Regions from separate parts of the Brevibacillus sp. B_LB10_24 genome, predicted to be linked through region 2. Evidence: riboswitches for the same ligand, from Rfam matches in the RefSeq annotation. Region 2 holds a riboswitch; each other region holds the start of a gene.
The links. A riboswitch is a leader RNA that binds a small molecule or an ion and turns the genes downstream of it on or off. The one in region 2 is predicted to bind thiamine pyrophosphate.
Positions count from the first base shown of each region.

Region 1: it holds a riboswitch for thiamine pyrophosphate, as region 2 does, so the genes downstream of both, thiT (energy-coupled thiamine transporter ThiT) here and ACI7RC_RS25965 (ABC transporter substrate-binding protein) in region 2, are expected to answer to the same signal.
Region 3: it holds a riboswitch for thiamine pyrophosphate, as region 2 does, so the genes downstream of both, thiD (bifunctional hydroxymethylpyrimidine kinase/phosphomethylpyrimidine kinase) here and ACI7RC_RS25965 (ABC transporter substrate-binding protein) in region 2, are expected to answer to the same signal.

Region 1 covers NZ_JBJQOQ010000032.1:28,797-36,807, reverse strand. The annotation lists gene ACI7RC_RS22135 (BlaI/MecI/CopY family transcriptional regulator) at 1-162, shown strand, start outside; gene ACI7RC_RS22130 (M56 family metallopeptidase) at 164-1,555, shown strand; gene ACI7RC_RS22125 (CocE/NonD family hydrolase) at 1,582-3,375, opposite strand; gene ACI7RC_RS22120 (hypothetical protein) at 3,627-3,878, shown strand; gene ACI7RC_RS22115 (hypothetical protein) at 3,920-4,243, opposite strand; TPP riboswitch at 4,384-4,494, shown strand; gene thiT (energy-coupled thiamine transporter ThiT) at 4,661-5,209, shown strand; gene ACI7RC_RS22105 (hypothetical protein) at 5,388-5,519, opposite strand; gene trpB (tryptophan synthase subunit beta) at 5,647-6,807, shown strand; gene corA (magnesium/cobalt transporter CorA) at 6,987-7,943, shown strand.
Region 2 covers NZ_JBJQOQ010000048.1:22,888-30,898, forward strand. The annotation lists gene ACI7RC_RS25955 (ABC transporter ATP-binding protein) at 1-165, opposite strand, end outside; gene ACI7RC_RS25960 (ABC transporter permease) at 193-954, opposite strand; gene ACI7RC_RS25965 (ABC transporter substrate-binding protein) at 977-2,008, opposite strand; TPP riboswitch at 2,088-2,200, opposite strand; tRNA gene ACI7RC_RS25970 (tRNA-Arg) at 2,220-2,296, opposite strand; gene serS (serine--tRNA ligase) at 2,398-3,675, opposite strand; T-box leader at 3,726-3,951, opposite strand; gene pdxT (pyridoxal 5'-phosphate synthase glutaminase subunit PdxT) at 4,013-4,603, opposite strand; gene pdxS (pyridoxal 5'-phosphate synthase lyase subunit PdxS) at 4,616-5,500, opposite strand; gene ACI7RC_RS25990 (D-alanyl-D-alanine carboxypeptidase family protein) at 5,595-6,908, opposite strand; gene guaB (IMP dehydrogenase) at 7,089-8,011, opposite strand, start outside.
Region 3 covers NZ_JBJQOQ010000012.1:126,548-134,558, forward strand. The annotation lists gene ACI7RC_RS13460 (fumarate reductase flavoprotein subunit) at 1-940, opposite strand, end outside; gene ACI7RC_RS13465 (succinate dehydrogenase/fumarate reductase transmembrane subunit) at 937-1,572, opposite strand; gene ACI7RC_RS13470 (hypothetical protein) at 1,601-2,083, shown strand; gene ACI7RC_RS13475 (tetratricopeptide repeat protein) at 2,121-2,783, shown strand; TPP riboswitch at 2,835-2,945, shown strand; gene thiD (bifunctional hydroxymethylpyrimidine kinase/phosphomethylpyrimidine kinase) at 3,027-3,860, shown strand; gene thiM (hydroxyethylthiazole kinase) at 3,857-4,672, shown strand; gene thiE (thiamine phosphate synthase) at 4,669-5,328, shown strand; gene thiW (energy coupling factor transporter S component ThiW) at 5,315-5,800, shown strand; gene ACI7RC_RS13500 (NUDIX hydrolase) at 5,941-6,321, shown strand; gene ACI7RC_RS13505 (class I SAM-dependent methyltransferase) at 6,420-7,190, opposite strand; gene ACI7RC_RS13510 (hypothetical protein) at 7,586-7,822, shown strand; gene ACI7RC_RS13515 (Spo0E family sporulation regulatory protein-aspartic acid phosphatase) at 7,959-8,011, shown strand, end outside.

The sequences.
Region 1 (8,011 bases), on a different contig from region 2:
GTGGACAAGGAGAAGTACGTACAGTTTGAAACCGGAGACTTTATCGAAAAGTTTCACGAAAACTCTTTTACAAGCTTGGTTGCCGCGCTGTATGACGGCAAAAAATTGAAGGATGAGGACCTGGACGAGCTGAGCAAATGGCTGCAAGAAAAGAGGGAGTGACATGGAAGCATTTTTCAGAGCCTTGCTGGAATGCTCGGTCGGCATGTCGGTCGTATCCCTGGCCTATATGGCTGCGACGCCGCTTTTGTCTAAGCGCTATGCTGCGACGTGGCTGTATTACACTTGGCTGGCGATCGTGATCGGGTGGCTCTGCCCTTTTCGGCCGCATTGGGAGGCAGCTTTGTTCTCCCTGAAACCCGATATGCCGGCCGTGCTTGTTGAACCCATAGAGGCCGGTAAGCGCTTGATGCCGATGGTTGTCGGGCAGGAAACAGGCTGGGGTTCGCCTGAAGCCCTGTGGCAAGTGGCGGCAGGCCTATGGCTGATCGGCATGATCGTCCAGCTAGCTCTCCACGCCAGGCGGCATTGGCGCTTTATGAGACTGGTCAACCGCTGGAGCGAGGAAGTGACTGATCCGGAGACAGCAGACGTTTTCCGTGCAGTAAAAACCGAAATGAAGGTCGGAGGTCAGATACATATCAGGATTTGTCAGGGGATCACAACCCCCATGTTGGTTGGCTTTTTCCGACCGGTCATCCTGCTGCCGCCCGTTCCATTTCGTTCCGATGAACTGGACTTCATTCTCAGGCATGAGCTTGTTCATTTCAAGAGAAACGACCTCTGGTACAAAGCAGTGGTTTTGCTCGCGGCTGCCGTCCACTGGTTCAACCCGGTTGTCTATCTGATGGCAAAAGCGATTGCCGCGCAGGGGGAAATCGCATGCGATGAACGGGTACTGGCAGGCATGAGCCTTGCGCAGCGCAAGCGTTACGGGGAAACGATCATCGGCGTCGTCCGCAGCCGGGACGGGCGCCAAACGTCTTTCTCAACCAACTTTTACGAAGGGAAGAAGGGAATGAGGACTCGCCTTTTTTCGATTATGGACACGACAAAGAAGAAATCTGGCCTCGTGATCTTAGGCATCGTACTGATCGCCACCATCGGGACAGGAGGGGCATTTGCTGTTAGTTCCGCCGGAAAGCCTGTGGAATCTTCCATTGCTCCTGCAGTAGGTCCGTCAACGGCGGAAGCCGGGCCGACTCAATCGTCCGAGGGAGCAGCTCGAGAAGGAGGCGGTATCAGCACGTCGAACGGAAAGGATTTAACTGTTTGGCTGGCTGCCGAACACGAGAACAATTTTGGTCAGGCGGCATGGGCCAAAGGCGAGACTGTCACTTGGTCTGTTGCATGCGAGCAGGTAAGAGAACTTGAAATCGGGATCATGTCCGTCTCCACAGAGAAAGTGTACAGCAAGCGGGTTGCCACTGGAACAGGTACCATTACCATAACCGTTCCCGAAGATGGGGATTACCGCATCTACGTCAAAAATCACGCGAAGGAAGTCGCCAAATTTCTCCTGAAGCTGGACAAGGATTTCGGACCGCTCGTTTGAACATAAAACAAACCAGTCGGACGCCTTCATTGGCGTGCGACTGGTTTGTTTATCTGATGCTGCATGAGCGACTTCAAGCGCTCCAACAAGCTGGTCCACTTCTGCTCTGGCGGGTTTTGAACTTGCCCCTTCAAATTCGTGCCGATCACCGGGATCTCCAGGCTCGAAGGATGAGTTGCATCCTGGTAGATCGTCACTTCGGCCGGAGTGGGATTGAGGCCCGGTCCCTGGGGAGCGATCTGGTGAGGCAGCGCTTTGCTCCCGCCGGCAATGCTTAGGCGAATCCGGTGTCCGGCCGCGAAGACGTACGATGTGGGCAAGGTTTCGATCTCATATTGTTCGATTTTACCCGGTGTGAGCGGCGCCGGATGGGAGCGCGACTTTGCCCGGGGGGCGTTCAGGTAGCCGGTTGTAACCTGTTTGGACTCTCCGCCGGGGGCGACGTCTGTCACTTGTATGACAAAGTCCGTATCCTTCGCAGTGGCTGCAGCCCAAAAGGTAAATTTCAAGCTGCCCGTCACTTCCGTAGGGACGGAAAGCGCACCTGTGGTCCAGGTAAGCGTTTTTGCTTCATACGGGCGTTGATCCGCTTGCGTAATCCCGTTGTCGTTGCTCCGCATCGCAGGCAGGAAGGGTCCCGCAGCGGGAGAATAGCTGTACTTGGCAACCGACTTTTTCTCCGCGGGTTTATCGGCCGACAGTGAACCGTCATTCAAGCTTTTGACAGACCCGCTTCGCGTCTGGCTCAAATACAGTGTTTCCAGATTGGCATCCGGGATCGGCCAGGCTTTTTCGAACCGCCATTGATTGGGTCCTTGCACATAGATCAGCACAGGATCCTCCTGGTCGATGCCGTTATCCAGCCCGAGTAGATAGTGGTCGAACCAGAGTTGCTGGTAATTTCTGTAACTGTAGGGGAGAAGCGATTTGATCGAGGTATGGGCCTCAGGTCCGATGATGAGCTTGCTGCTGCCGTTCATGGTGCTGTATTCCGCGAAAGCTTTCACGTTGCCCGGGGTGATGTAATCGTTCCAGCCGCCTGAGATCAATACGGCTATGCCGTGGTCGGCCATCGCTTGAAGATCCTCGGCCAGTACGGTGCGCTCCCGCCACCAACTGTCGAAATTTCGATGCTGGACGGCCGAGGTGTACTCCGGGAAGCCGCGTGCTGCTCTGCCCGGTCCGGGCAGCATCCCGCCCGGATACCACAGCGTGTCATAGCAATCCGTACAAGCGATCTCGGGGGTGATTGCCCGCAGGTGAGGAGGAAGTTCCTTGGCCGCAAGCCATTGGTTGATCCCTAAGAGGGACGCGCCAACCATACCCACGTTGCCGTCGCTCCACGTCTGTTCGGCGGCCCATTCAATCACGTCATAGCCGTCTTTCCCGAATTTATTGTAGAGGTTCTTGACCCCTCTCGACGGCGGGGTCCCTCGCATAGTCACATGCAAAGCCGCATACCCGCGCTGTGCCATCTCAAAAGGCAGATGATCCATCTGCCGGCCGGTACGGCTGTCGTGACCATAGCCGTTTGGCATCACCAGCGTAGGGAATGGACCGCTCTTCTGGGGCAAATACAGGCGGCCTTTCAAGAGGACGCCGTCGCGCATCGGAATGGTCACATCATCTTGAACCGTTACTCTGTAGCGCTCCATAGAAATCTGCGGTTTTTCGGGACCGGTCACCCAATTCCGCTGCTCGGTCCCCAGCCCCTTGGGGCCGATGGATGCAGCCTTCGCACTGCCGGCGTGAGGAGTGTACCCCGGGAGCAGCAAACACAACGCAAAAATGAGCAAAAGGGGTAGATATCGTATCCGCAAGTGTAACCCTCCAAAAGATCCTATCGATAACATAACCGTAAGGAACGCTTCTAACCTGTCGTTTTGCTGTCAGGCCCTCTGAAGTAATTCTTCCCTGACGAAGCAACTCCTCTCGGGAGAAAATAGACGGAAAATTCATATTCCGTACGGGTTGTCTTGGCCTGTACTCATGGCTCATCCCGGCATGCATATGATCAGTTCTGCCGGGAAATAGTACCAGGTAAGAACATGCAGACAAGGCGGAAGCAAAGATGAAAAAATCAGAGGAAAACGTGCAGGTAAACATCCTGACGACCAAGCAAAATTTGGATACACCCTACATTACCGAACAGGCGGAAGACGACGAACAGACGGAGGTCGATTCGGACGTAAATGAAGATCCCGTCCGGGAGTGGCTGCTGGATCAATCGGCAGCCGCTTTTGCAAACCAAGTAAAGACCCGGGATCAAGCCGGCGAAGCAGCCGAGGTATACGCGAAGCGCTGGGAAGATGACCGGATATGAGACAAAAAGGCCCGTCTCGGAATTGTGGAGACGGGCTTCGTTCAGTTGCTTTTTTGGTATTGCTGCAATCTCTCTGCTGCCAAGTCCGGGTTCATATCAATCTGAAACAGCATGCTCAAATGGCTGGTGGACGTCAGCGACCGGCGGGTGGCGTGGTAAAGGGTGGGCTTCTCGTGTTTGATGATGCTCATGATTTCCGTGGTAGGCGGAGTGACCACATTGATTCTCAGCAGACCATTCAAATAGGAAATGAGCTGTTTCACGGCGGCAGCTTCATCGCTGTCGGGCACGGAATCGATCAGCTCAAGAAGTCCTTTGATGATATTTTTCTTGATGGTTGCCGGATTTACCACTACTTTTGCCATGGTTGTCTTCTACTCCAATCTCTCCTGATGTCTGGGACCAATTACCCAGTTCCTTTCCCTTCCTGGCGTTTGGGTAAACAACCTTTTTCGCAGTCCGTTTGTCTTGACATCTTATACAGATCTGATATGATGGTGCCGTAACCAATATATGCGGGAGCTTGGGAAACTGGGCTGAGAGGATAACTGACTCGTTATCGACCGTTTAACCTGATCTGGATAATGCCAGCGGAGGGATTTGCATACATCGCACCTGTTTGTCGACTCGTATGTGAAGACCGTTGCTTCCACAACGGTTTTTTTCATACCTGTATGCTCGTAAACAACACTTCCTCCGCACATCGGATCATCGATGAAGGGGGGAGTTTTTTTACGCTTGGCTAACAGAAGTGAAAGTGAACAACATACGGAGGGGAAGAGATGAATACAGGGCGTTTGACAATCATGGCGGAGATCGCCATCATGGCAGCACTGGCGTACGTGCTTGGCATGGTCAAAATTTTTCAGATGCCGCAGGGCGGTTCCATTTCGTTAGTGATGCTGCCGATCGTGATCGTGGCGCTGCGCAGAGGGTTGACGGCGGGGTTAATCGCTGGCCTGATCGTCGGCGAGTTGAAATATTTGATTGGAGGATACGTGGTTCATCCGGTCCAGTTTTTTCTGGAGTATCCGGTAGCCTATACGGCGATCGGCTTGGTCGGCCTGGCCCGCTCGGCGAACTGGCTGTCCGGCGCCAATCAAACCGCGAAAATCTGGCTCAGCTTGCTCATGGCCGTAACGGTGCGTTTGTTATGCCATTTTACCGCAGGCGTGGTCTGGTTTGGCTCCTATGCCCCGGAAGGAATGCCGGTAACCACGTATTCTTTCCTATACAACCTGTCTTACATCCTGCCGGAATACATCATAACCGGCATCGTGCTCACCCTGCTGGTCAAAAAAGCACCACAGCTTGCCCACCTCAGCCGGTAAGCCGTTAACAAGATAATCAAACTATCTCAACCAGTCCTGCATCAGCCAGGGCTGGTTTCTTAATGTGAGGACAGCACGAGCAGGAAGAAAAAATGGAGCGAGCACAGTCCTTGGCAACGCCTGCCCAGTCGGAACGGAAAAAAACGGCACACGCTTGTCGACCAAATTCTACGTTGAACTACTTCCAGCCCTTTTTGGTCGAAGTGCCGTTTTTTGTAGTGAAGACGGCCAGCCCGGCTTCCCCGCAGGCGTGCCGCAGACGAAGCTCGCCCATTTTTTTCTTCCGCCGCCACCATGTTCTCAAACTCAAAAGATCCGCCACCTTTTTTTCAGCGACTAGGGCAACCTCATTGACATTTTATCCGGCCGATTGTATTGTAGGTTATAAATGCACTGCCCCTGAGCAGAGCAGGAGAAGAGCTGAGGAGGAGATACACATGAGCACAGCAGAGTTTGAACCGGGGTACTTCGGCCAGTTTGGTGGAAGCTTCGTTCCGCCCGAATTGAAAGAGGTTTTAGACTATTTGGCCGAACAATTTGAGAAGTACAAGGACGATCCGGAGTTTAAACAAGAGTACTTGTACTATTTAAAGGAATACGTCGGCAGGGAAAATCCCCTCACGTACGCGAGAAACCTGACAGAAAAATGCAACGGTGCGAAAATTTACCTGAAAAGGGAAGATTTAAACCACACCGGTGCCCATAAAATCAACAATGTCATCGGACAAATTTTGCTGGCCAAACGCATGGGAGCCAAGCGCGTCATCGCCGAAACGGGAGCAGGCCAGCACGGAGTAGCAACCGCGACCGCCTGTGCGATGTTTGGCATGGATTGCACGATCTACATGGGAGCGGAAGATACCAGGCGGCAGGCGCTCAATGTCTTCAGAATGGAGCTCTTGGGAGCGAAGGTCGTTCCCGTCTCCAAGGGACAGGGTAGGCTGAAAGATGCGGTAGACGAGGCTCTGAACGATTTGGTGCAAAACTATCGGAACACGTTCTACCTGCTCGGCTCAGCAGTGGGACCGCATCCGTTCCCGACGATGGTCAAGCACTTTCAGGCGATTGTCAGCGAAGAGTCGAAGCGGCAGATCCTTGAAAAAGAAGGCCGTCTGCCTGACGCCGTCATCGCCTGCGTAGGGGGCGGAAGCAATGCCATCGGCGCCTTTGCCCACTACATCGAGGAAGCGGGTGTACGCTTGATCGGCGTCGAGCCCGACCAGGCAGCTACCCTGACCAAAGGAGTGCCGGCCGTCATCCACGGCTTCAAATGCCTGGTGCTGCTCGACGAGGAAGGAAATCCGCAGCCGACCTACTCCATCGCCGCCGGTCTGGATTATCCAGGCATCGGTCCGGAACACAGCTATTTGAAGGAAACCGGCCGCGCCGAGTACTATACGGTGACGAACGAGGAAGTGCTCGAAGCTTTTCAGATCCTGTCCAAAACAGAGGGGATCATCCCTGCCCTGGAAAGCTCCCATGCCGTCGCCTACGCGTTGAAACTGGCCCCGACGATGAACCGGGATCAGATTCTCATCGTGAACCTCTCCGGCAGAGGCGACAAAGACGTAGAGCAAGTCTTCCAGATGTTAAATTAGAGGAAGCAAATGCAAGACCCGCGCTTTCATCGAGGCGGGTCTTTTTGCGTTTAGCGGAGAAGAACATGCGTATCTGTCAAAAACTCTGCAAAATGGACTGATAGCCTTTGCCAAAACGGGTCAGACTGAATTTGAACCCTGCTGGCCGAGTTTAGAAGACAAAGGATGTGAAACAGCCCGTGTTGAGAATCCAGGCGCTGACGACGGATCGCCGCTTTCTGACCGATCTTTCTCTCGAACAGTTATCTGCCGAAGATATCCTGTGGTATTGGGTGGATTTCAGCGAGCCGAGCGAACAGGAGTCTGATTTGCTGCGGACTTATTTTCACTTTCATCCGCTCAGCATCGAGGATTGCCTGTACTTCATTCAGCGGCCGAAGCTGGATCATTTTGCCAACTACCATTTTTTTGTATTGCACGCGCTAAACCGGGAGACGCTGGACGTCGTGGAGGTTGACCTGTTCGTCGCGGAGAAATACATCGTCTCTTACCACAAAGCGCCGCTGCAGGAGATCGATGAGGTATGGAACCAACTGCCGGAAAAGGGCGAGCTGATCCAAAACACGCTGCACGTCGCCTCCACGGTCATTGACAAGCTGGTCGATTTTTACTTCCCGATCGTCGATCAAATGGAAGACAGGCTCGTCGACCTTGGAGAACACGGGGAGGCGAAGTCCCTGCGCAGAAGGCTTGACCGGGTTTTTGAAATCCGCAACGACCTCTTGAAAGTTCGCCATTCGATTTTTCCTATGCGCGATCTGGTCTACCGCATGCTGAATTCCACGCATTTACAAGGGCTGGAGGAGTATCGCTTCTATCTGGCCGATATACACGATCACCTGCTGAAGCTGACCGAGATGATCGAGCGGAACCGGGAGATAACGTCTGATCTGCGGGACAGCTACATGTCGATCAACACCAACCGGACGAACACGATCATGACCACACTGACTGTGATCGCCACGATCTTTATGCCGCTCACCTTTATCGCCGGCGTCTACGGGATGAATTTTAAGGTGATGCCGGAATTGGAGTGGCCTGACGGGTACTATCTCGTCCTCGGCCTGATGGCATCCATCGCCCTGCTCATGATGGCCTGGTTCAAGAAGAAAGGGTGGTTTAACGAGGACGAGTGACAGGGGGACGCAAACAATACAGTTGTCTGTTCGCGTGAAATCTGGTAGAGTAAAAATCAACTCAATAC
Region 2 (8,011 bases):
GCCAATGATGTGAAACAGCGTACTCTTTCCGCTCCCGGAGGGGCCGACGATCGAGACAAACTGGCCTTTTTTTACCGTCAAGGTAATATTGTCGAGCACCTTTCTTTCCGTTCCGTTGCTTCGAAACGTTTTGGCAAGGTTTCGGAGTTTCAATTGGCAGTCCATTGTTACGCTTTACCCCCCCGTCGCAGCCTACACCTTCGGCTTCCACCTGGTACACAATCTCTCCAAAAGGATGATGAACCCAAATAACAGCAGGCTTAAAAATACGATCATAAAAATCGCTACAAAGACCCGGTCCGTGCGAAATCCGGATTTGGCAAGCAGCATGTAGACCCCGATCCCCTTATCCGAACCGAGCCACTCCGAAATGACGGCACCCATCACGCTGTATGTCGCAGAGATCTTTAACCCGGAGAACAGGTACGGAATGGCATGGGGCAGCTCCAGTTTGAAAAAAATCTGCCGCCGGCTGGCACCGATCATCTTCATGTAATTCAGCATCACCGGATCCGTTTGGGCAAAGCCATCCAGGGTCGCGACAGCAATGGGAAAAAAGCAGACCAGTGTGATGACGATGATCTTCGGGAGCAGCCCGAAACCAAACCAGATCATCAACAGCGGCGCCAAAGCGATAATCGGGATGTTTTGGCTCAAAATCAACAAGGGATAAAAAGCCGTTTTGAGCCGCGGCAGCATGTGTAAAACGAACGATAGTACAAATCCAACGATTGCCCCCACGACATACCCGATAAGTGTCATCCGAATGGTAAAGGCCGTATGCATCCATATCCTCGGCATGCTGCTCACACCCTCGGAGAGGATTTGCAGCGGACTCGGCAGCATCCAGGCGGGAACCGGCCATATGGTGACAGCCAGCTGCCAGACCGTCAACAGGAATAGGATCGCCGCGGCCGGCGGCCATAACTTTTGAAGCCACGTTCTGTTCAGCATTGCTTTTGTCTCCCTGTTTTGTTTATTTTCCGTCCGGGAGAAACTCATTAGTGAAGGCCGTATCTACTTCTAACGGCTTCTCCAACAAATGATGCTCATACATCCATTTTGCATAATTTTCCCATACTGACTTTTTCTGTTCTCCCCAACGCGGTGCATCATCCTGGTAGCGGGAACTCAACCATTTTTGACTAGCAACGACCAGATCCTTATCCAGATCGGGGGCAGCTTTTAGTAAAATCTGTGCAGCCTCTTCCGGCTTTTCAATCGCGTATTGATATCCTTTGGAGGTGGCGGCCATAAATGCTTTGACGATTTCCGGTTTTTCCTTGATCATCTTTTCGCTGGTGATCAATACCGGAGTATAAAAGTCAAGGCTGTCAGAGTACTGATTCAAGTAGACGATGTTCAGCGGTTCCTTGCGAAGCTCTGCTTCGATCCCGGTCCATCCGTAGTAGATCAGGGCAAAATCAATATCCCGTTTCATCGAAGTAAAGAAATCTCCTTCCCCCGTGTTGACGATCTTGACTTTCCCGGCATCTGCATGGTCAAACTGCATGACGGATTGAAGCAAGGCAAGTTCCGTCGGGGAACCGTAACCGCCATACGTCTTGCCCTCAAAATCCTTCGGCGTTTTGATATTTTTAAACGCGGGAGAGGCAAAACCGGACGTGTTGTGCTGAATGACTGCTGCGATCGAGACGATTGGCACCCCCTGGGTACGGGCCTGGGAGACGACCTCCTGGTAACTGACGGCAAAGTCGGCGTCACCGGATGCGACCATCGCCTCCGCGCCGCCTGCTCCCGGCTGGACAATCTCCGCGTTCAACCCTTCTTGTTGGTAGTACCCCTGATCTTTGGCGGCGTAAAGCCCTGTGTGGTTCGTATTTGGCGACCAATCCAAGGCAATTTTTATCTGCACGGGTGCGGCTCCGCTTTGCCCTTCCGATGCATGTCCTTGTTCTCCCGCTTCCTGACCTTGACCGCCGCAGCCAGCCAGGCTAAAAATCGCTAACCCCGTCAAAACGGCGTATTTCCACTTACCCAAGTTCATCTTCTCTTCCTCCCCTGATGCTGCGATGCGAACATAAAAAAACGCCCCCTGATCGGGAGCGCGTGTTGGACGCACAAAGAAGTGTCAAAATAGGTTTCCCTACGCTGGCATTACCCAGATCAGGTTTAAAGGGTCAGTATCTTATTGGGATACAATCTCAGCCGGCCAATTCCAGCACCCCAAGCGTATTGATTTGTCAACATCGATAGAATGGTGCCCCCGAGAGGACTCGAACCTCCGACGCACAGTTTAGGAAACTGTCGCTCTATCCAACTGAGCTACGGGGACAAAAAACACCTACACTTTATTATATTTGGGATTAGCCTTTTTTGCAAATGGGAAAAAGCGCAGACTCGAGCCTGCGCCTTCCCGCCTGCATATTTCTTTTTTTACGGGGCGATCCTTTCCAGCCCGCCCATATACGGGCGAATCGCCTCGGGAATCAGAATGCTTCCGTCTGCTTGCTGGTAATTTTCGATGATGGCCGCGACAGTCCGGCCGAGGGCCAGGCCTGAGCCATTTAACGTGTGAACAAACTCGGGCTTGGACTTGGCGTCCCGGCGGAAGCGGATATTGGCCCGCCGCGCCTGGAAATCTTCAAAATTGGAACAGGACGAAATTTCCCGGTAGCAATTGGAGCTGGGAATCCATACCTCAAGATCGTATTTTTTCGCGGCGGTAAAGCCGAGATCGCCTGTGCACATGCTCAGGACCTGGTAGGGCAGGTCCAGCAGCTGCAGGACTTTTTCCGCGTTGGCCACCAGCTTTTCCAATTCCTCATAGGAATCTTCCGGCTTCACAAACTTGACCAGCTCTACCTTGTTGAATTGATGCTGACGGATTAACCCGCGAGTGTCACGGCCTGCAGAACCCGCCTCTGAGCGGAAACACGCGCTGAACGCGGCATAGTACCGGGGCAGGCTGGCACCGTCCAGGATCTCGTCACGATGCATGTTAGTAACCGGCACTTCCGCGGTCGGAATGAGGAAATAGTCCGGGCCGTCCAAGCGAAAGGCATCCTCTTCAAATTTAGGCAGTTGGCCTGTCCCGGTCATGCTCGTCCGGTTCACGATGTATGGCGGGATAATTTCTTCATAGCCGTGCTGGCTCACATGCAAATCCAGCATGAAGTTCATCAAGGCCCGTTCCAAACGTGCACCCGCCTTTTTGTAAAAGACAAAGCGGCTTCCGGTCACTTTCGCCGCCGATTCAAAATCGAGAATACCCAAATCGTTGGCCAGCTCCCAATGCGGCTTTACCGGGAAATCATACTGCTTTGGCTCGCCCCATTTTCTGACGACGACATTTTCCTCCTCCGTTTGGCCTACCGGGGTGGATTCATGCGGCAGGTTTGGCAGACTGAGAAGAATCTCCGTCACTTTCTCATCCAGCTGCCGAAGCTCTTCATCCAGTTCCTTGATCCTGTCGTTTACCTGCTTCATTTCCGCGATCAGATGGTCGGCATTTTCCTTATTCCGTTTCAGTACTGCGACTTGTTCCGATACGGTGTTTCGTTTATTTTTTAAGGTTTCCGCTTCTTGGATGACTTGTCGGCGTTTTTCATCTGTTTCAGCAAATTGGTCAAGAGCGGAAATATCTTCGTTTCGATTGGCCAACTTTCGTCTGACCCCTTCTAAATCCTGTCGCAAAATCTTCGGATCTAACATGACATATCCCTCCATCGCTATATACAAACATAAAAAAACACCCGCTCCCGCTAAGGGACGAGTGTGGACCCGCGTTGCCACCCTTATTGGCAAATTGTCCGCTTCAAATCCGTCAGACAACTTACCCTCTTTTACGTGATAACGGCACGCTGCCGGGCAAGGTTATCTCCCTTGCCGCTCTGGGATGGATTCGTCTGTTTGTTGGGACGGTTTGCACCTGCCACCGCCTCTCTGCACCAATCAATACAGAGTACTTGTTCCCGTCGAAGCTTTCTTCCCTATTATTATTTAAATTTACACCAAAATCTATACGGGTGTAAAGCGCAAAAAAGGCACCTTATACAGGTGCCTTGTCCTCGCGGTATTCTTTGACCATGTCCAGGAAGTACTTGTGAAAACGGCTGTCCTCGGTCAGCTCCGGATGAAACGCCGCTGCCAAAAACTGTCCTTCCCGGGCAGCTACGATCTTGTTATCGTATTTGGCCAGGACTTGTCCCGCACCTCGTACTTCCACGATATAAGGCGCCCGAATAAACACGGCGGGAAAATCGGGTGCCACGCCGGCAATCGGCAGGGAGACTTCAAAGCTGTCCTTCTGTCGGCCGTACGCGTTTCGTTCTACCGTCGTATCCATGAACCTGAGGTAGGCCTCTTCCTGGCCGACAATTTCCTTCGCCAATAAAATCGCTCCGGCACAGGTTCCAAAGATGGGCTTTTTCTCTGCGGCGAACGGCTGCAGTGCCTCCATAAATCCGTATTTTCGCATCATTTTCCCGATCGCGGTGCTTTCTCCGCCGGGGATGACCAAGCCGTCCAGATCACGCAGTTCTTCTGCCTTTTTTACCGCAACCGCTTCTGCACCCGCCTGGTTCAGCATGCGGATGTGTTCGGCTACTGCTCCCTGCAGGGCAAGAACGCCAATTTTCATCGCCATTTCACCTTACCAGCCGCGATCCTGCATGCGGTCTGCGTCGCCAATCTTGGAAATCTCGATGCCTGTCATCGGCGTGCCCAGCCCTTTGGAAACGCGGGCTATCAATTCGTAATCCGTGTAGTGAGTAGTTGCTTCCACAATCGCCCGGGCAAATTTCTCAGGGTTCTCCGATTTGAAAATACCGGAGCCGACAAATACCCCGTCAGCGCCAAGATGCATCATCAAAGCGGCGTCAGACGGTGTGGCAACTCCGCCGGCAGCAAAGTTTACCACTGGCAGCTTGCCGTTTTTGTGCACGTACTCCAACAAGTCATAGGGAGCGCCAAGCGTTTTGGCTTCCGCCATCAACTCGTCATACGACATACTTTGAACCTTGCGAATCTGCGATTGCATTGTCCGCATGTGACGAACGGCTTCTACGATATTGCCCGTTCCCGGCTCGCCTTTGGTGCGGATCATCGAAGCCCCTTCGCCGATGCGCCGCAGTGCCTCGCCCAGATCGCGAGCGCCGCAGACGAAAGGAACGGTAAATTCTTTTTTGTTGATGTGGTACAGATCGTCCGCCGGCGTCAGCACTTCGCTCTCGTCGAGGTAATCGACGCCCATCGATTCCAGAACCCGTGCCTCTACAAAATGACCAATCCGCGCCTTGGCCATGACCGGAATGGAAACCGCCTTTAAAACCTCTTCGACGATGCCGAGATCAGCCATGCGGGCGACTCCGCCGGCTGCGCGAATATCCGAGGGAACCCTTTCCAAAGCCATAACTGCAACAGCACCAGCCGCTTCCGCGATTTTTGCCTGCTCTGCGTTGACGACATCCATAATGACGCCGCCCTTCTGCATTTCTGCCATTCCCCGTTTAACCCGATCTGTCCCTACTTCAACCATATGACAAGCCTCCTGCCCATGGATGGAATATATTAGAAACTTGTCCCTATTTTAAACGATGCTTCATATGATAGACAACCTGCTTTTTTCTTATTTATTTTCCAATAATCCCATTAAATAGGTTACCGATAAACTGAATGATGCTTCTGAAAAACAGGCGGATCCAGCTTCCTTGTTCGACATCCTCTCCAGCCACCAGATCTACGCCGGCATTCTTTAGATCATCAGGCTGCAGATAGTCGCCCTCTGCATCTCCTTCTGCCTTGAACATCACTTTTCCGATAACCTGTCCCTTCTGAACAGGGGCAGTCAAGTCGTTAAACGTGACAGTCGGCGTGAACTTCACGTTGTCCCCCGGCTTCGTAATCACAGAGACGACACTGCCTGTCACTGCTGGAACCGTAACGTCGACTCCTTTTTTTACAGGAGCTGTTTCGAAACCTGTGATGGCAGCCCCCTGATCCACTTGCTTCGTCAGCTTATAGTTGCTGAAGCCGTAATCAAACAGCTTTTTCGTCTCATTAAACCGCGATGTCATGCTTTCGGCTCCCATTACGACGCTGATTAATCGCATGCCGTCACGGGTTGCCGTTCCGGTAAAACAGTAGCCAGCCTGATCAGTATGCCCTGTTTTCAACCCGTCGACTCCCGGGTACTCATTCGGCAAACTGGGGAGCATCCAGTTGTAATTGGCTCTTGGCGTTGCATTCGGCTTTCCTTCGCGGAATACAAAGCGCGGGATTTTGGAGATCTCCAGCGCTTCAGGAAAATCCTTGATCAGCGCCCGTGCCAATATCGCTGCGTCACGAGCTGACATGGTATTGTCCTTGCCGTCAAAATTGGCCGGCGTATACTTTCCCAGTTCATCGGCCGGCAAACCGGACGAGGTTACGAAAAAGGTACTTTTCATTCCTAATTCCTGGGCCTTTTTATTCATCATGGAGACGAAATTAGGCTCATCGCCGCCCACTTTTTCCGCCAGCAAGACGGTGGCGTCATTGGCGGAGGCAATCGACATGGCCTTGTACAGCTCTTGTACGGTATGCTCCTCGCCCATGTTGAGGTATACCCCTGACGAATCGCTCATTTTGGCTATAAAAAACGCGTAGTCACTGACAGGAACAACATCTGTCCACTTTATTTTCTTGTTTTTGATTGCGTCTAGGACCAAGTACTCGGTCATCATCTTGGTCATGCTGGCCGGCGGCAACGGTACATCCTCATTCTTTTTGTAAAGAATTTTCCCAGTAGAAGCTTCTACGAGGATCGCTGAATTTACCGCCAAATCAAGGTTTGCTTGTGCCTGGGCTGCTGCATTCGCTTGCGATGATGCCCCGAGCAAGGATGTACTGAACAGCGAAATTGCAAAAAATAGAATCGTCAGCCGCTTTATCCATCTCGGCATCATACTATCACTCTCCCCATATTTACGTGGTTGCTTTACGTGTTGAGTTGGCACACAGCTTTTAGTCTACCATAAACAACTTCATCTTTCAGGGCTTTTCCAAAAAGAAAACTTGAAAAGGCGAACCAACTTAAAAAAACTCCCTTTTCGCTGCTATGAAAAGGGAGTTTCTCTGCCCTGTAATTAGGAAATAGAGTAGTTGGGTGCTTCCTTGGTAATTTGAACATCGTGTGGATGGCTTTCGCGCAGCCCTGCACCGGTGATCCGGATGAATCGGGAATTGTTTTGCAGCTCTTCAATGTTTTTCGTGCCGCAATAACCCATTGCTGCCCGCAGTCCGCCGACCAATTGGAAAACCACATCTGCCAATGGACCCTTGTAGGGGACACGGCCCTCTATTCCTTCCGGCACGAGCTTTTGTTCATTTTCCTGGAAGTAACGGTCTTTGCTTCCTGCTTTCATCGCCCCGATCGACCCCATGCCGCGGTATACCTTGAATCGGCGGCCTTGGAAAATTTCAAATTCACCGGGACTTTCCTCTGTTCCCGCAAACAGGCTGCCGATCATGATCGCTGAGGCTCCGGCGCCAATGGCCTTCGGCAAATCTCCGGAGTACTTGATGCCGCCGTCGGCGATAATCGGGACATTGTATTCGCGGGCAACCGTTGCACAATCGTATACTGCCGTGATTTGCGGCACGCCGATCCCGGCAACAACGCGTGTCGTACAAATCGATCCTGGTCCGATCCCTACCTTGATGACGGATGCGCCAGCTTCGATGAGATCCCGGGTTGCTTCACCCGTGGCGACGTTGCCGGCGACAATCGTCAAGTCGGGGTAATTGGCCCGCAGCTTTTTCACGGTCTCCAAAACTCCCTTGGAATGCCCGTGAGCCGTATCTACTACGAGCAAATCGACGCCCTTTTCGACCAGCGCCGCAGCCCGCTCAAACGTATCGGCGGATACGCCAACGGCTGCTCCGCACAGCAGTCGACCCTGCTTGTCCTTTGCAGCATTCGGATATTGAATGGCTTTTTCGATGTCCTTGATCGTGATAAGACCTTTTAATACATTGTTTTCATCGACCAGCGGCAGCTTTTCGATCT
Region 3 (8,011 bases), on a different contig from region 2:
CTTTGCGGATGTGCTGCATGATCCGGCGGGACACCACATCACGCGATGCGAGCTCTTTCTTTTTCGGCTCGTAATCCGGCATGAACCGGTGGTGGTTTTTGTCCAGCAGGTAGCCGCCGTCGCCGCGGGCGCCTTCCGTGATCAGGATCCAGGAGGGGACGATGCCTGTCGGGTGAAATTGCACCGCCTCCATGTTGCCAAGCGGGACGACCCCAGTCTCCAGAGCGATGAACATGCCGTTGCCTTCATTGATAATCGCGTTGGTAGAAGCACCGTAAAGCCTGCCGTAGCCTCCTGTAGCGATGACCGTGGACTTTGCGGCGTAGACCCGAAGCTTGCCGGTCCGCAGGCATCTGGCCACCACGCCATGGCAGCGAGTGCCGTCGTGGATCAGGGAGATCGCCTCTGTCCGGTCGTGGACGGTGATGCCCAGCTTGATGACGACGCTGTCCATCGTGTAGAGCAGCGTATGCCCGGTGCCGTCCGCCGTGTAACAGGTGCGCCATTTCGCCGTTCCGCCGAAGTTGCGGGCGGTGATCAGCCCTTCCTTATCCGCGTCCTCGCGAATCTCGGCACCGTCGTACATCCGGGAACCGGCGACCACCCGATTCCACGGCACGCCCCAAAAGGCCATTTGCCGAACGGCAATCGGCGCCGTTTCGGCAAACAGCCGGGCAACCTCCTGGTCACAGCCCCAATCTGAACCTTTCACTGTGTCAGCAAAGTGAACGTCGGAATTATCGCCTCTCCCCATTGCGCTGTTGCCGAGAGAAGCCTGCATCCCGCCTTGAGCCGCCGCACTGTGGGAACGCCTGGGCGGAACCAAGCTGAGGATGATGACATTCAGGCCCTGCGTGGCGGCTTCGATCGCAGCCCGTTCCCCGGCCAGACCGGCTCCGACAATTAATACGTCTGCAGTAAAGCTGTCATATCGGCTCATACGGAACCCCCCAGCGAGAAAAATACCCATATGCTGGCCAGACCGAGCAGAATGGTGCAGATCGTGACCACGGTAAGCACCCGTTTCAGACTGTGCCGTTTGACAAATCCCCATTTCACCAGGGCGCGATACAGCCCGACGCTGGCATGGTACTCGGCCATAACCAGAAAGATGAGGTAAAACCAAAGCATCCACGAGTGAATGCGGCCCGCGCTTAGCTTTGCGTCGATCCCGGCGTACACCACGACGAAGACGTGAATGATGATCAAAAGCAGCATGGCGCTGCCGGTTACCGCCTGAAACAGCCAAGACCAGGTATCCTGATGCCGGATGATCTTCGCGTGCCGCCAGACGGTCTTCTGCTCCTGCCAGCGGCTGGGGATCCGGCGCAGCACGGCGCCAAGGTGGGCCCCGACCGTCAGGATGATGAACGCGACTGCCAGGTGCAGCAGGTAAAATTGCTCCATGAAGTGGGCCAGTTTGTTGAAGGCGCCTGCACCCAAAAGAATGGAGGCGACGAAAATCATATGTGTCCACAAAAATCCGACCAACAACAAGCCGCTGACCGTTTGAACCAGTTCCATCCATAAATCCGCTTTTCTGTTTTGGGTCAAGGCTCTTTGCAACTGCATAGCCATTCTCCTTCCAGGAAGCGCTTCAATGACAGCGCAACCTCCGTTAAAGTCCTTCTCGGCGATGGCAAGCTACATCCTGGCGACATCGTTACAGGTTTTGATCCTCACGGGGCTTACCTGGAGTAAGACCAAGAACTTTTCCACATTGGGTGCAAACAAGTACGGGTATCTTCAAATCGTACAGGTCGTCATAGAAAAAGGGATGATCCGGCCGGTGTTCCACCTTCGTCGCAGCGCCACAGCAATCCGAAACGTTCATCTGTTCCCTTCCTTTCTAAAAGTGTTTCGCTGTGGTGTGACCGTAAATAAAATGTGGAGTTCAATTGAGGAGATGTCGCCAGCACCTGAGTTTTTTATTACAACAATATTCGAAGTCTACAGCAAAAATGCTGTCGGAAAAGCATCCTGCCGCGAGAGGGGCCCTCCTTTCACCCGCAGAGGTCTTCTCGAGCTGGGGCTAAATGGCAAGATCATGTGCATAAAGATCGACTTCAGGCGATGCAATTGATAGAATAAAGAGAGCAGCAGTATATAGAGGTGATTCTTTGAGCAAGTTTCTGTTGTTTTCCCTGTTGTTTTGGATCACGGGCAATCCGTTTATCGCTATCATTCTTTTACTGGTGATTCTCTACTTTCTGGACATGCGGTTTGTGGGAATTTTGCCAAACTGGGTCAAACCCCTGAAACAAAGCAGAAGGCTGGCCAAGCTGAAGCAGGAAGTCAGGCTGAATCCGCATCATACTTCGTCAAAGCTGGAAATCGCGCATATTTTGATCGAGAAAAAACGCTACCAAGAGGCTTTGTCCTACCTGGAGAACAGCCAGTCCGTCATGTCAGAATCGGCGGAATTCTGGTATCAGCTGGGGCTTTGCCGACTTAAGCTGGGGAACCTGGCGGACGGAGAAAAGCTGATCGAAAAAGCGCTGGCGATGAATCCGCGGGTCAAGTACGGCGAACCTTATCTGGATCTGGCCGAAGCGTTTTCCGCCTCCGACCGGGAAAAGGCGCTCAGCTTCCTGGAGCGTTTCCGGGAAATCAACTCCTCCTCTTGCAAGAGCTACTACCTGCTGGGCCAACTGTACGCGCAGCTTGGCAAAAACAGCGAGGCAAAGGCGGCGTTTCGCGAGGCTGTAGACATTTACCGTTCGCTGCCCAAGTACAAAAAGCGCACGGAGAGACGCTGGGCGATGCTTTCGATGCTGAAATAGCAGGTTGAAAACTTTTGCAGTCTCTGCTACCATAACAGGTAATTGCATATTGTTTTCCACTAGGGGTGCTTTGATACACAAAAGCTGAGAGATGAATGAGTTCATCAACCCTTTGAACCTGATCCAGTTTGTACTGGCGGAGGGAAGTGGTGTGGACTATGGAGCATGCATACTCGAGCTTTTAGCCACCTTCCTCGGAGGGTGGCTTTTTTGCGCTTGAAAAAAGAGAGGAGCGGATGAGAAGTGAGGACGTTTGGGACGGGCATTCCCAAAGCATTGACCATCGCCGGCTCGGATAGCGGCGGAGGAGCGGGGATTCAGGCAGACCTCAAGACGTTTCAGGAGCTGGACGTGTACGGGATGTCGGTGCTGACTGCGGTTACGGCGCAAAATACGCTGGGTGTCCGGGGGGTTTACCAGCTGACAGTGGAAGCCATTGTAGAACAATTGACAGCGATTGAGATTGATCTCGCCCCGCAGGCGGCGAAAACCGGCATGCTGTTTAGCGGAGAGATCATTGCGGCGGTCGCGTCCTGTATCAGGCGGTTCGGCTGGAGCAATCTCGTGGTAGACCCGGTGATGATCGCCAAAGGCGGAACCGGTCTGCTGCAGGAGGAGGCAGTGCAAGCTTTGAAGGAACACCTGCTTCCGCTCGCCAAGATCGTAACGCCCAATGTCCCGGAAGCGGAAAAATTGACCGGCAAAACATTGAACAGCTTGGCCGACCGGAAAGAAGCAGCAAAACAAATCGCGGATATGGGGGCCCAGCATGTCGTGATCAAAGGGGGGCATCTGGAAGAGGACGCGGCGACAGACTTGTTTTTTGACGGCCGGGATTATTATGAATTGACGGGACCGCGGGTGTATACCAACCACACGCATGGCACAGGCTGCACCTTTTCCGCCGCGATCACGGCAGAGCTTGCAGCAGGGAAGACTCCCCTTGCTGCGGTTAAGACGGCGAAAGCGTTTATCCAGGCGGCAATCGAATACCCGCTGTCGATCGGCTCCGGCCACGGTCCAACCAATCATTGGGCCTATCGGAAGTACAGTCAGTGGGTGGGTGTTAACAAATGATCCCGTTTCCGAACATGTTACAGCAAATTCGGACAAAAAAACCGCTGGTTCACCTGATCACCAATCGAGTGACGGTCAACTTTGTCGCCAACGGCCTGCTTGCTGCCGGGGGAAGTCCGATGTGTGCCCATCACCCAGAGGAAGTGTGCGAGGCCGCCGCCCATGCGGATGCCCTGGTAGTAAACCTCGGTACGCTTGAACCCGATATCGCAGAGGGAATGATCCTTGCCGGTAAAACGGCCAAAGCAAACGGCATTCCCGTCGTTCTTGACCCTGTTGGAGCCGGCTTGTCCCGGCTGCGCAAAGAGGCAGTGAACCGCATTATAGAAGAAGTCAGACCGGATGCAATTTGCGGCAATGCTGCGGAAATCGGCTTCCTGGCAGGTGAGCGCTGGGCGGGAAAAGGGGTGGACGGAGACGTCGGCAGCAGCGTTGAACGGCTTGCTTGCCGGTTAGCCAAACAGCTGCAAACTACTTTGATTGTGACGGGGAAGACAGACGTGATCACGAATGGCGAAAAGCTATTTCATGTGGAGCACGGCAGTGAAATGATGAGCAAAGTGACCGGCACAGGCTGCCTGGCAACTGCGCTGATCGGCTTGTTTTTGGCCAAGTCAGTGGCTGTCTCTCTGTCCGTTGCCGAGAGAGCAGCTGCGGCTATGACGATGGCAGGACTTTGCGGGGAGAAAGCAGCGAAAGGATCCCGCGGCCCGGGGAGCTTTCAAGCTGCGTTTTTGGATCAACTCTCTTTGCTGACCGACCGGGAGTTGTCCTCGGCCGAAGGGCTTAAACGAAAGGAGGTACCCTTATGATGACGAAGGCGTCTTCATTGCGCGAAGCGTTGAAATTGTACTTTGTGATAGGCAGCGTCAATTGCCGAACGGATCCGGTTGCAGTTCTGGAAGAAAGCCTGAAGGGAGGAGTTACGTGTTTTCAATTTCGGGAAAAAGGAGAAGGCGCTCTCGGCCCGAATAAAGCGGAACTGGCAAAAGAACTGCAAAAGATCTGCAAGCGATACGGGGTTCCTTTTTTTGTAAACGACGATCTTGAACTGATGGAAACGCTTGACGCTGACGGGCTGCATATCGGACAGGAGGACGGGGATATACCCAGCACCCGCTCCAGGATCGCCGGAAAAATCCTGGGAGTCTCCGTCCACAATCTGGCAGAAGCGCAAAAAGCGGTCCGGATCGGTGCCGATTATGTCGGCGTCGGTCCGATCTATCCGACGGAGACGAAAAAAGATACGAGAGAAGTGGCTGGTACCAGGATCATCCAGATGTTTCGATCCGGAGGAATTGCGCTGCCGATGGTCGGCATCGGCGGCATACAGCACGGTAATGCCGGGGCTGTAATTCGATCCGGGGCTGATGGAATTGCTGTCATCTCCGCGATCAGCCTGTCCGATTCGCCCCGCCAAGCCGCGCAGGCACTGAAAAGGGAGGTGAACGGTCTTGGGCAGCACTAAACGGATCACGATAATGGCGATGCTGGTGGCAATCGGCACGATCAGTTCGCACCTTATCTGGCTGCCTGCAGGGGTGGCAAAAGCGTTTCCGATCCAGCACAGCATTAACGTGATTGCCGGCATTCTGCTCGGCCCCGGACCGGCAGTCATCGTCGCCTTTGCCATCGGCTTGCTGCGCAATTTGCTGGGTGTAGGCTCGCTGCTGGCCTTCCCCGGCGGGATGATCGGCGCTTTTTTTGCCGGTTATCTGTACAGTCGATACCAGAAGACCTGGACGGCTGCGCTGGGTGAAATTTTTGGCACCGGAGTCATCGGAGCCCTGCTGTCCGTGCCCGTCGCCAGGCTGCTGCTGCAAACATCGGCCGCTGCCCTGGCCTTTGTCCCCCCTTTTTTGGTCAGCTCGATAACCGGCGCGGCGATCGGCTTGGCAGTTGTCGCAGCGCTGCGAAAAACAGCTTCCGCCCGGCTTTGAGGCCGGTTCGGCAGTTGTCGCTTGCCCGGGCAGCGGACCATTCTCTGGTTTTTATTCGCCGGGTTTGGGGTAAATGATTAGGGTCATTCGCGAAGTGGATTCAGCTTGCCTGTCCTGGGCAAGGCAAAAGGAGGGATTGGATGGGGTTGCAGCTGCCCATCTCGGTAAAAGGAGTTATCATCGAAAACGATCGGGTATTGTTGCTCAAAAACGAGCGAAATGAGTGGGAGCTTCCCGGCGGCAGGCTAGAGCGGGGGGAAACGCCGGAGACGTGCGTGATTCGGGAAATACGCGAAGAAACGGGAATCATCTGCAGTGTCGATGCCTTGCTTGACGTCTGGGTCTACAAGGTGTTTGCCGGCCATGAAGTGTTTGTGGTCACGTATCGCTGCCACTGCGAAGATGCCTCCCGGTTCAGGCTGAGCAGCGAACATCAGGAGTATCAGTGGCTGCCGCTCTCCGAAGTGGAGCAGGCCTACATGCCACAAGGCTACAAGGATTCCATTCGGAAAGCCGGCTGATGCCGTCGTTATGATCCTCCGATGATCCGGCAGGGAGTGGAACCCGGTTTGGCAGACTCTAACCGGGTTTCACTCCCTGCCGATGCTAAGGCTATACCTCACGCTTTTACTGCCAAGACCCGTATCCGCCAGTAATCGGCTACCCAGACGCCATCGCGGAACAAGAGCGGGCGAAGCTCATCTTCAATCCGTGAAAACGCCTCTTCCTTCTCTCCGGCAGACAGTCCCGGAAAAAAGTCATCCCCAAAACTGGTCAACCAGTGCGACAGTCCTCTTTCGCCGTCACGCAGCGGCGTAGGGCGGTGAAAGTGTAAGGCAAATTGTACCCTAAAGCCGTGCCGTTCGAGCAGACTGCTGTACTCTCCGATGCTGGGAAAGTACCAGGGATTTCGCTCTGCCGCATCGATGCCGTACCTGGCCAAGACGGTTTGCATCCCGTGAATGATGGTCTCGACGTTTCCTTTGCCGCCAAACTCAGCTGCAAAACGTCCGCCTGGGCGCAGTGCCAATCGTATGGTCTCGGCTGCGAGGTCGGGATGCTTCATCCAGTGCAGCGCCGCATTGGAAAAAACCGCGTCAAATGGTTCGGCGGTACGGAATGTTTCCGCATTTTCCACCGAAAAGGCAAGTTCAGGGTATTTCTCTTTCGCCTTCTCGATCATCGCGTAAGAGAGGTCGATGCCAAACGGATCCGCGCCAAGGTCAGCCAATTCCTTCGTCAAATCCCCCGTGCCGCAGCCCAGATCGAGGATGCGCTCACCCGGCTTCGGATTCAGCAGTCCGACCACATCCTTCCCGTACTCCGCAACAAACCCTAATTGATTGTCGTACAGATCTGCATTCCATGTCTGGATCGATTGTTCTGTCAATGAAATCACTCCTCTTCGAAATCGTTACCTTTCTTGTATCATAGGTTTGGGCTATAAGTAAAATCTATATTTTCTATACAGTTAATAGTTAATGCTTATAACGCATTGGCCGTCCTTCCTTAACTGGGATCGTTTGGTAAAATACTAAAATGGAAGGGAGAGGTGATTGCGTGGTTCAACTCATTCGGATTATTGGTTCTTTGTGTTATGTTGTCGTTGTTGGTCTGGTAATTCTGTTCGGATTGAAGTACCAAACTTTTTTGCATGACGAAATGAAGGCAACTTTTGAAAGGTTCCCTCATTTAGTTTACGCTTCATTGCTTAATGTCGGGTTCGGAATTCTATTGGCTATTTGGCCTTTTGTGCGCAAGTGCAGACAGCCGGGTGTCTGGAGGGTGGAATGGGTCAAGCTGTTGACCGTTGGAATACCTGCCGCATTTGTCGCTTTCAATCTCTGCTTGTATTTTTCGCCTATTGGTCAGTATCTTCCGTTCAGTTATTCTTTTGTGGTTGTTGGCGGTTCCGGGTTTCAAATGATCGGCGGCATCGTCCTCGGCTACGTCTTGCTTGACAGCTTCCATAAGCAGGAGTCTTCCTATGCGGGATATGGAGGATTTGTGAACAGATTGTGAAATGGTTCTTGCAATCGACAGATTTCTACGAAGTTTCTGCTTCATTGTCGAGAAGAAACCATGTTCATCTCATAAGAATCGACGTATACTAGCAATTGTGTTAACAATAACGAAAAGGTGATTTTACGTGCAACCGATGATACTGACGCAAACGATTGAAGATTTACGGGAACGCATGATGATTTTGGC